DNA from 3 places in the Neobacillus solisequens genome. Region 3 is predicted to be linked to each of the others. Evidence: predicted binding sites of a transcription regulator. Region 3 holds the regulator's gene; each other region holds the start of a gene.

Region 1 (3,208 bases), on a different contig from region 3:
CTAGCATCAGGCAAGGCTCGTTCTTGAATGATATATTTACTGTATCGGCCAAACCGATCCCCTATGACATCCTCCAGAGGTAAGTCCCGAAATTTTTCATTCGTACTCATCCTTCAGAAACCTCCCCTGTGATTGAAATATTTTCATTTTCTAGAATCGAATCATCTTCTTCCAAGCCAAAAGCGACATTACTTTCAATCCATTTACGACGTGGTTCTACTTTGTCACCCATTAATGTGGTCACACGTCGCTCCGCTCTGGCAGCGTCATCGATTTTCACACGGATTAAAGTCCGTGTCTCCGGATCCATCGTTGTTTCCCAAAGTTGATCAGCATTCATCTCTCCAAGTCCTTTATAGCGTTGGATAATATAGCCCTTACCAACCTTTTTCATTGCAACTTGAAGTTCATCCTCATTCCATGCATACTCGATAATTTCCTTTTTTCCAGTACCTTTACTAACTTTATAAAGTGGTGGAAGGGCAATAAAGACCTTACCCGCTTCAACCAACGGCTTCATATATCGATAAAAGAATGTTAGTAATAGAACTTGGATATGGGCACCATCCGTATCAGCATCAGTCATGATAATTATCTTATCGTAATTGATATCCTCTACATTAAAGTCAGAGCCTACACCACCGCCAATTGCATAGATAATGGTATTAATCTCTTCATTTTTAAAAATATCCGATAGCTTTGCTTTTTCAGTGTTTATTACCTTACCCCTTAAAGGCAGAACGGCTTGAAAACGTCGGTCACGGCCTTGTTTAGCTGAACCTCCTGCAGAGTCACCCTCAACCAAATAAAGCTCATTTTTTTGTGGGTTTCTGGATTGAGCCGGTGTTAATTTACCAGAAAGGACCGTTTCGGAGCGTTTGCGCTTTTTACCGCTTCTCGCTTCATCTCTTGCCTTACGGGCAGCTTCTCTTGCTTGGTACGCTTTAATTGATTTTTTAACGAGCAGGGAGCTAATATCAGGATTTTCCTCTAGAATGTAGGACAATTGCTCTGACACAACGGCATCAACTGCGGAACGTGCCTCGCTAGTGCCTAACTTGCCTTTTGTTTGTCCTTCAAATTGCAGCAGTTCCTCAGGAATGCGCACGGAAACAATGGCAGATAATCCTTCACGAATATCGGAACCATCAAGATTCTTATCCTTTTCTTTCAGTAAACCCACTTTTCGGGCATAATCATTGAACACTCTAGTCATGGCTGTTTTGGCCCCGACCTCATGGGTGCCGCCATCTTTTGTACGAACGTTATTGACGAATGACAGCACATTTTCGGAATATCCGTCATTGAATTGAAAGGCAAAATCCACTTCAATTCCATTTTGAACCCCTTCAAAACTAAAAACCGGATGAAGTGAATCCTTCTCTTCGTTCAGATACGTAACGAATGCCTCAATTCCGTTTTCATAATGATATACATCATGGAAATCATTTCGTTCGTCTATGAGATCTATTTTTAAACCCTTTAGCAAAAAGGCAGATTCTCTTAGGCGCTCACCTAATGTTTCAAAATTATAGGTAGTGGTGGAAAAAATGGTTGGATCAGGCTTAAAGTGAATAGTTGTTCCAGTTTGGTTGGTTTTTCCTGTTTTTTCAAGAGTCGTGACAGGTGTGCCACCATGCTCAAACCGTTGTTGATATACAAATCCATCTCGTTTAATTGTAACCGTTAACCATTCTGATAAGGCGTTTACGACTGACGCACCAACACCGTGAAGACCGCCGCTTGTCTTGTATCCGCCTTGACCAAATTTACCGCCTGCATGCAGCACCGTTAAAATTACCTCTGGTGTGGGTTTACCCATTTTATGCATGCCAGTAGGCATACCTCGCCCTTTATCGACAACACTTATAGAATTATCTTTGTGTATTTTTACAATGATTTGCTCGCCAAAGCCAGCTAATGCTTCATCGACGGCATTATCCACAATTTCATAAACTAAATGGTGGAGACCACGTGTGTCAGTACTGCCGATATACATACCTGGGCGCTTTCTGACAGCCTCCAAACCTTCTAGTACCTGTATGGCATCATCATTATATTCAAAAGCTTGCTGATTTCTTGCCACTTACATTCCCCTTTCATACCTTGCCAAAAGAACAAACCTTCTAATTTCGATTATAACCAAATTTAATTATCTAAAATATTGTATCATGAATTTAAAAAACATTAGAACGGATGTTCGTTACTTGATTTTACCATATTTTCTTTGAGCGTCTATGCTTTATTTTAGCGATTTATTTCGATTTGGCAAACAAGTATTTTTAAAACATCATTACTTTGTCATACAATGGGCAAGGATTTATGGAGAAAAACAAAAAAAGCTGCCAGTTTTTAGCAGCTTTTCATTCATATTTTATTTTGTTAATGCATGCATGACTTTAATGCACCGGTCCATAATGACCGTATAGTCTTTTTCTTTCAAAAAGTGGTAAGCATCTTCGTTGACGAGTCCTTGTTGGGCCCAAAAGACATCCGCATCGATTTCAACGAATTCTTGCGCAACATCCATCAATTGTTCGGAGCGGCGGAATACATTGACTATATCAATACGCCCTTCAATATCTTTTAATGTTGGTACAGCCTTCACCCCAAGCGCTTCATCGATTGTAGGGTTTACCGGGATAATTTCATAACCGGCTTGTTGCATCACTTTAGAAACCTGATAGGAGGTGCGATCAGGGTTATTGCTTAACCCAACCACAGCGATACGTTTTGCTTTTTTTAAAATCGCGCCAATTTCTTCTAAACTTGGATTTTCAACTGCCATATTATTCACTCCTAATCATCACATTACCTATATTTTACCTGTTTCCGAAAAAAATATATATTAAAACGCTTCCGGACATTACGGAAGCGTTTATTCATACAGAAATCAATTCTCGTTTAACGGCGGAATGAACCTTTGGGACAGAAAGACATAAACAGGTGCCGTCACCGATATTTTCCATTGTTACAGTCCCATCCATACTTTCTAAGATAATCTTGGTCATATAAAGACCAAGGCCCGTTCCATGCATTTTCGTTGTAAAATATGGATCGAATACCTTATCAATTACCTCTGGCTTAATTCCACCCGCATTATCTCTGAACTCAGCCATGACAAACTCATTTGATTCATGGATCGTAATGTAAAGAATCCGTTCTTGGATATCTTTTTCAACAAATGCATCTCGTGCATTGGTTAATA
Region 2 (3,208 bases), on a different contig from region 3:
ACAGCAAGCACTAAGGCTTTTTAGCAATGTAATATTTCCAAAAATGTAAAATATACATATTAATTGTAAAGGTGGGGCAATTTATTGTCAAGGTTTAGAAAAATTGGCTTTGGATTATTTCGAATCTTTTTCTAAAATAATAGGTGGTAAGTATGTAAATTTTATAAGCAATATTCAAATCGTTATAAAAACAGCAAGACTCTCATGGAGTCTTGCAATTTTTTTATAGGATTAATCCAATAATTCTATTTGATCGTCATCTTCCGTTTCAACAACTGTTTTTTCTCCATCCAATCCAAAGTGCTCGCGGATTTTTTGATGGATCTCCTGACGAAGTTCAGGGTTTTCTTTTAAGAATAATTTTGCATTCTCACGACCCTGACCAACTCGCTCTTCATTATAGGAGTACCAAGCACCACTCTTTTGCACAATTTCCAATTCTGCTCCCATATCGATAATTTCGCCTTCTTTAGAGATTCCTTCACCGTACATAATATCCACTTCAGCTGTTCGGAACGGAGGAGCTACTTTGTTTTTGACAACCTTAATTTTTGTTTTGTTACCAACTATGTCAGTTCCTTGCTTTAATTGTTCAGCACGGCGGACTTCAAGACGGATGGTGGAGTAGAATTTTAGAGCACGTCCACCAGGTGTCGTCTCGGGATTTCCGAACATGACACCAACCTTTTCACGAATTTGGTTTATGAAAATAGCTATTGTTTTAGATTTATTAATTGCTCCTGATAGTTTACGAAGTGCCTGTGACATTAGACGAGCTTGTAAGCCAACGTGAGAGTCACCCATTTCACCTTCTATTTCAGCTTTTGGCACTAGAGCCGCTACCGAGTCGATTACGATGATATCAACTGCTCCGCTTCGTACTAATGCTTCTGCGATTTCAAGTGCCTGTTCACCTGTATCCGGCTGGGATAGTAATAATTCGTCAATATTTACTCCCAATTTTTGTGCGTATGCTGGATCCATAGCATGCTCAGCATCGATAAATGCTGCTTGTCCGCCTTTTGCCTGTACTTCTGCGATGGCGTGAAGTGCGACCGTGGTTTTACCTGAACTTTCTGGACCATATATCTCAATGATTCTTCCGCGAGGGTATCCACCCACTCCCAGTGCTACGTCAAGTGCAAGGGAGCCGCTTGGTATTGTTGAAATTTTTGTTTCAGTTTGCTCTCCCATTCTCATAATGGAACCTTTACCAAACTGTTTTTCTATTTGCTTTAACGCCATCTCTAAGGCGGCCTTACGGTCACTCACAAATAGTTCCTCCTTTTTATCATTAAATTTACTTATTTCTGTAATCTATTAATTAATGCCTATTAATAATATAACCTCTTTTTAAGGATTTGTCGAGCAAAAACACGAACATTCATTCGACCCTTTTCTAAGGTGTTTTAAAGGAGAAAATGGCTTTTTCTAACTGCTTTTGTCATTTCTCTATGTTTTTACTTAAAGATTGGTAATTATTCTCTTATCTTCAGAAAACTACTTTCTAAATAGGAATTGGTTCTGCATGACTGCTTTTCGTTCTTGGACCTACTTTTGGAAACGTAGACCTCTTATATATGACTCTATTTCGTTGTTCTACTGATTTTCAAGCAGATAGGAAAATCTCTATCCTACCTATTTTTCATTGACACATCGAATTTCGGACAAATAAACAAACTCTATCTTCCCTGATATAAATAGAATTTAACTCTATGACAGGTAGATCATTTATTGTTCCAGTTCATTCTATAAAAAAATCACAGAGTTACTAGGCACTCTGTGATTCCTTCAAATATTTAAGTAAATAATAGCAGCCGAATTTTACGGCGCGAGCCCGATTGGCCTCTCGTGAGCCTCCAAGTGTTAGTTTTTGAACCATTGTCGGACGTCCAGCAATGGTAATTCCGATATAAACAGTTCCAACAGGTTTTCCCTCGAGTTCATCCGGACCGGCAACACCGGTAAAGCTAATACCAATGTCAGTAGAAAAAATTCTTGCCGCATTTTCTGCCAATTCTTTAGCGCACTGTTCACTAACAGCACCATGCTGATCCAATGTTTCAGAACGGACTTGTAACACCTGATGCTTGATTTCATTGGAATAGCAGACGACTCCGCCTTTAAAAACCGAACTGGCTCCGGAAATTGAGGTGATTTCCTGTTGGAACATCCCGCCTGTTAAGCTCTCGGCAGCTGTTACAGTTAATTGCCGTTTTTTTAGCAGTTTGGTCAGTTCTTCAAGAAGAGACGTATCATTATAGCCGTAAAAAAATTCACCTACTCGATGATTGATTTTCTGTTCTAAAACATCAAGCATGAATTGTGCCTCATTGTGGTCTACATGCTTTGCAGTTAACCTCAATGTAACTTCCCCATCTCCAGCGAGCGGAGCAATGGTTGGGTTTGACTGGGCATCAATTATATCGATAATTTCTGTTTCTAAAGCAGCTTCCCCTATTCCAAAGAAACGAAGGACACGAGACACAATCTGTTCTTGACTTTCGCCATGCTCTGCAAGTGCTTTGGCACCATAATGCAAAAACATCGGTTCCATTTCTTTAGGAGGTCCCGGGAGAAGCATGTAGATATGATTGTCTTTTTTTATGACCATGCCAGGTGCCATTCCGTGATCATTAGGAAGCACCTGTGATCCTTCTAAAATAAGAGCCTGTTTTCTGTTATTTTCAGTCATTGGGCGGTTCGCTCTTTTAAAATAGTCCACAACCGCTGTCAATGCCGTGTGATCGATAACAAGATTTTTTCCAAGGTGACGGGCTATGGTTTCTTTGGTCAAATCATCCTTTGTTGGCCCGAGGCCACCGGTAAAAATGATGATTTGTGCCCGTTTCTCCGCTGTTTCAATTGCTGATACTAATCGATTTGAATTATCCCCCACAACTGTGTGAAAATAGACGTCAATTCCCAAGTTTGCCAGTTGCTGAGACAAAAATCGGGCGTTGGTATTTACAATTTGCCCAAGAAGCAGTTCAGAGCCAACAGCAATAATCTCAGCATTCACATTGATCACTCCCAAAAACAAACTATTTAGAATTTTTTAGTATATGGCTGTTTTTTGCAAAATAGTCCCAGCCAGACCATATGGTAAATATTAATGCAACCCATAATGCAAGCATATCAAAACGGAATGGAATCATGACAAAAATAATGTTATGTAGTAAAAGGGATGAAATAGCAATAATTTGAG
Region 3 (3,208 bases):
TATGTAATTTTCTTTGGTATTCCTCAACCATACCGACTATTTTCAGGACCATAGAATCTGATTCCGACAGTTGTAATTCTCCATTATGTGAAATACTAAAAAGCTTAATTCCTTCTTTTAAAATACAGTGTAAGATGGCAATTTTGGCATTACCTCTTCCAATTCTTGTTTCATCCTGAATTAATACCGCATTAATGTTTTGATCCTTTATATGTTCTAAAAGTTGAAGAATTCCATCTCTCTCCAAATCATAACCACTTGCCTTTTCTTTAATAATGTTGACGATCTCAAATTGATGGAAATTAGCGAGCTGTATTAATTCTTCCTCTTGTCGTTCTAATGAAGTCTCCTGGGTTTCTTTATTGGTGCTTACACGACAATAAATAATAGCTTTCATTCTATTACCCTCTATTCATTTGCTACACTTGCAAATTGATTGGTCGTTTCGTCTTTACTTACTGGGATCATTATCTTCTCTCCAGGGTATATTTCCTCACCGATGTTTTCATTATGTTTTTTTACCCAATTAACAAATTCCTCGTTAGAAAGCGAATGAAGTCCTGAATATTGTTTGGAAATCTTCCATAAGGAGTCCCCTTCAGAAACTGTTACTTTTACATATTTATCTTGATCGATCGTTTGGTTTTTCACAGAAAGTATGAATGCAAGAGAACAACTTAAAATAACAAGAATAATAGTAAATGAATATTTACTCCATAATTTTTTCATCATTATCACCTCTTACGGAATGTATGTTCGTTTATTTGCCTTGATTATATTACGAACATTTGTTTGTTGTCAAGTTATTTTCGAACTTATGTTTGTATAACGATAGCGAACATGTTATAATTAAGGTAAGAAAAACCAGGCGAGGTGCAATTTATCATGGTAAAAATATCAAAGCGGCAGCAGGATATCCTGGAATTTATTAAAGAAGAAGTCAAAAGCAAAGGATATCCCCCATCTGTACGGGAAATAGGGGAAGCTGTTGGACTTGCCTCCAGCTCCACTGTCCATGGACATTTAGCTAGATTAGAAAGTAAAGGGTTTATTAGAAGGGACCCTACAAAGCCTAGGGCGATCGAAATTTTAGAAGTGGATGAGGCGGCACATATTCCTAAAAATAGGGTAGTAAATGTTCCTGTTGTTGGTAAGGTAACTGCCGGTCTACCTATTACAGCTATCGAGAATGTTGAAGAGTATTTTCCTTTACCAGAAAGACTTGCTCCAGCAGATGAACATATTTTCATGCTTGAGATTATGGGTGAAAGTATGATTGAAGCTGGCATACTTGATGGGGATTATGTCATTGTAAAACAACAGCAAACAGCCAATAACGGGGATATTGTTGTAGCCATGACAGAGGAAGATGAAGCTACTTGTAAGAGATTTTTCAAGGAAAAGGATTATATTCGTTTGCAGCCTGAAAACTCTACAATGGAACCAATAATTTTGAAAAACGTTTCGATATTAGGTAAAGTAATCGGCGTTTATCGGCAGATTCATTAAAGTGTATTAAACCGGCAGGTGCCGGTTTTTTGTTTTCATAGGTTCATAATCACTTACATATTATACAAAACATACACCTCCAAATTTTGGACTTTAACCTAAATTCGGGGGCTATTCTAAAAAACTCTATTTTTTTCACCGTAGGTCCGATCATATCCGCGATTTTGCAATTCAATGACTAATTGTTTTGCTTGTTCGTAAGTCGTTTCAATAACAAATTGATATGGATCTATTTCAGCAGGTTGTTCACCAGGTCCATATATATTTCTTGGCAACTCCCTCACTTTTTATAGCCACGCTTTTCGAACTCTAATACCAAATCTCTTGCCTGCCAATACGCTGCATTTGGAATAATTATTTTAGGGAGACTCTTTCGCACCCCTTCCTGTTTTTTGGTAAATCCGGTATTTTCATAATTACTATACTGTAAGCTAGTTTCATTTAAATATACATCGATAAAAACAGATTGTAAAAATGATTTGTAGTGTCTATTTTTCTATTGATTCGACATAATAATATATACCATTATTGGAGTCAATTTTAGGATTTACCATTCCTTTTTTGGTTTCGATTGCTATATTTTTATCTTTAGTTACACCGGTAAAAATGACAAACTTCTTATTTGAAAGTGTTTTTGTTTCCCAACTTATTTTAGACACATTTACTAGGACGTCTGGATTGGCTCTATACCAAGTATATTTCCCGTTCCTTTTACTAATGTTCGAAACTCCTAATCCTATTCCATTCTTTAATTGTTTTTTGTAAAAAATAAATAATTCACCGTTGTCCTTTACTTTACCTATAACATCTTTTTTATGAACGTTTTCTTCTTTTAATCCATAATTAATAGCTTTATCCACATCTTTAAACCACTTTACATTTTCATTTTCATTTACCAAAACAGAACAACCAGTTGTAATTAAAACAATTAATAAAATACAAAACTTTTTCAAAACGAAATCAGCTCCTTCATTTTGGTACTTTTTTTATTCTATGTATCGGAAATAAAATCCTTTAGAGGTATATATTACTAACTTCTTGATATTAAAAGCCATTAATCGAAGGACGAATATCGAAAGAAAAGTGGTATTCAGAGGTGTTTAGGAATAGAGCTCCAGAAATGGTCAATGTGAAATGAATGGAAATTGAATTGATTGATATGCACGAAGAATATTCAAAAGATTTTAGGGATGAATTGTAAAAAACAATATTTACCTATGCCTCCTAGGCAAACTTCTACTCAAATAAAAAAGCCCTGACGCATAGAGCGCCAAGGCTTCCCCTATATTAGTACATGCTCATGTACTGATCTCTTTCCCATTGATGAACGACGGTGCGGAACATATCCCACTCAATCTCTTTTGCTTCCAAAAAGTGTTCAAGAATGTGTTCGCCAAGACCTGCTACGATTACTTCATCTGATTGAAGTAATTCAAGAGCTTGAGCTAGTGTCGCAGGAAGATCTACGATACCTTCTTCAATTCTCTCGTCTTTGCTCATCACGTAGATGTTACGATCTACTGGAGCTGGAGGAGTTAATTGATTCTTGATTCCATCAAGACCTGATTTTAATAATACTGCCATTGCTAGATAAGGGTTTGCTGCCGGGTCAACACTACGAACTTCGATACGAGTGCTTAGACCGCGAGATGCAGGGATACGAATTAATGGTGAACGGTTTTGTGCAGACCATGCAACA

The links. The regulator LexA, encoded in region 3, represses DNA repair genes until DNA is damaged. The targets are predictions, from matches to a motif close to CGAACATATGTTCG.
Region 1: a site for LexA is predicted at 2,190-2,203, ahead of parE (DNA topoisomerase IV subunit B). Genes of this name have one in related genera too.
Region 2: a site for LexA is predicted at 1,378-1,391, ahead of recA (recombinase RecA). Genes of this name have one in related genera too.

The regions. Positions count from the first base shown of each region.
Region 1 is NZ_JBKFGJ010000022.1:99,527-102,734, reverse strand. Features, by position in the region: gene parC (DNA topoisomerase IV subunit A) at 1-110, opposite strand, end outside; gene parE (DNA topoisomerase IV subunit B) at 107-2,086, opposite strand; gene ACI3K6_RS20640 (CoA-binding protein) at 2,375-2,788, opposite strand; gene ACI3K6_RS20635 (sensor histidine kinase) at 2,883-3,208, opposite strand, start outside.
Region 2 is NZ_JBKFGJ010000021.1:105,645-108,852, forward strand. Features, by position in the region: gene recA (recombinase RecA) at 232-1,272, opposite strand; gene ACI3K6_RS19930 (competence/damage-inducible protein A) at 1,772-3,022, opposite strand; gene pgsA (CDP-diacylglycerol--glycerol-3-phosphate 3-phosphatidyltransferase) at 3,045-3,208, opposite strand, start outside.
Region 3 is NZ_JBKFGJ010000018.1:17,537-20,744, reverse strand. Features, by position in the region: gene ACI3K6_RS16750 (YneB family resolvase-like protein) at 1-397, opposite strand, end outside; gene yneA (cell division suppressor protein YneA) at 409-729, opposite strand; gene lexA (transcriptional repressor LexA) at 886-1,509, shown strand; gene ACI3K6_RS16735 (hypothetical protein) at 1,626-1,784, opposite strand; gene ACI3K6_RS16730 (hypothetical protein) at 1,998-2,462, opposite strand; gene glnA (type I glutamate--ammonia ligase) at 2,797-3,208, opposite strand, start outside.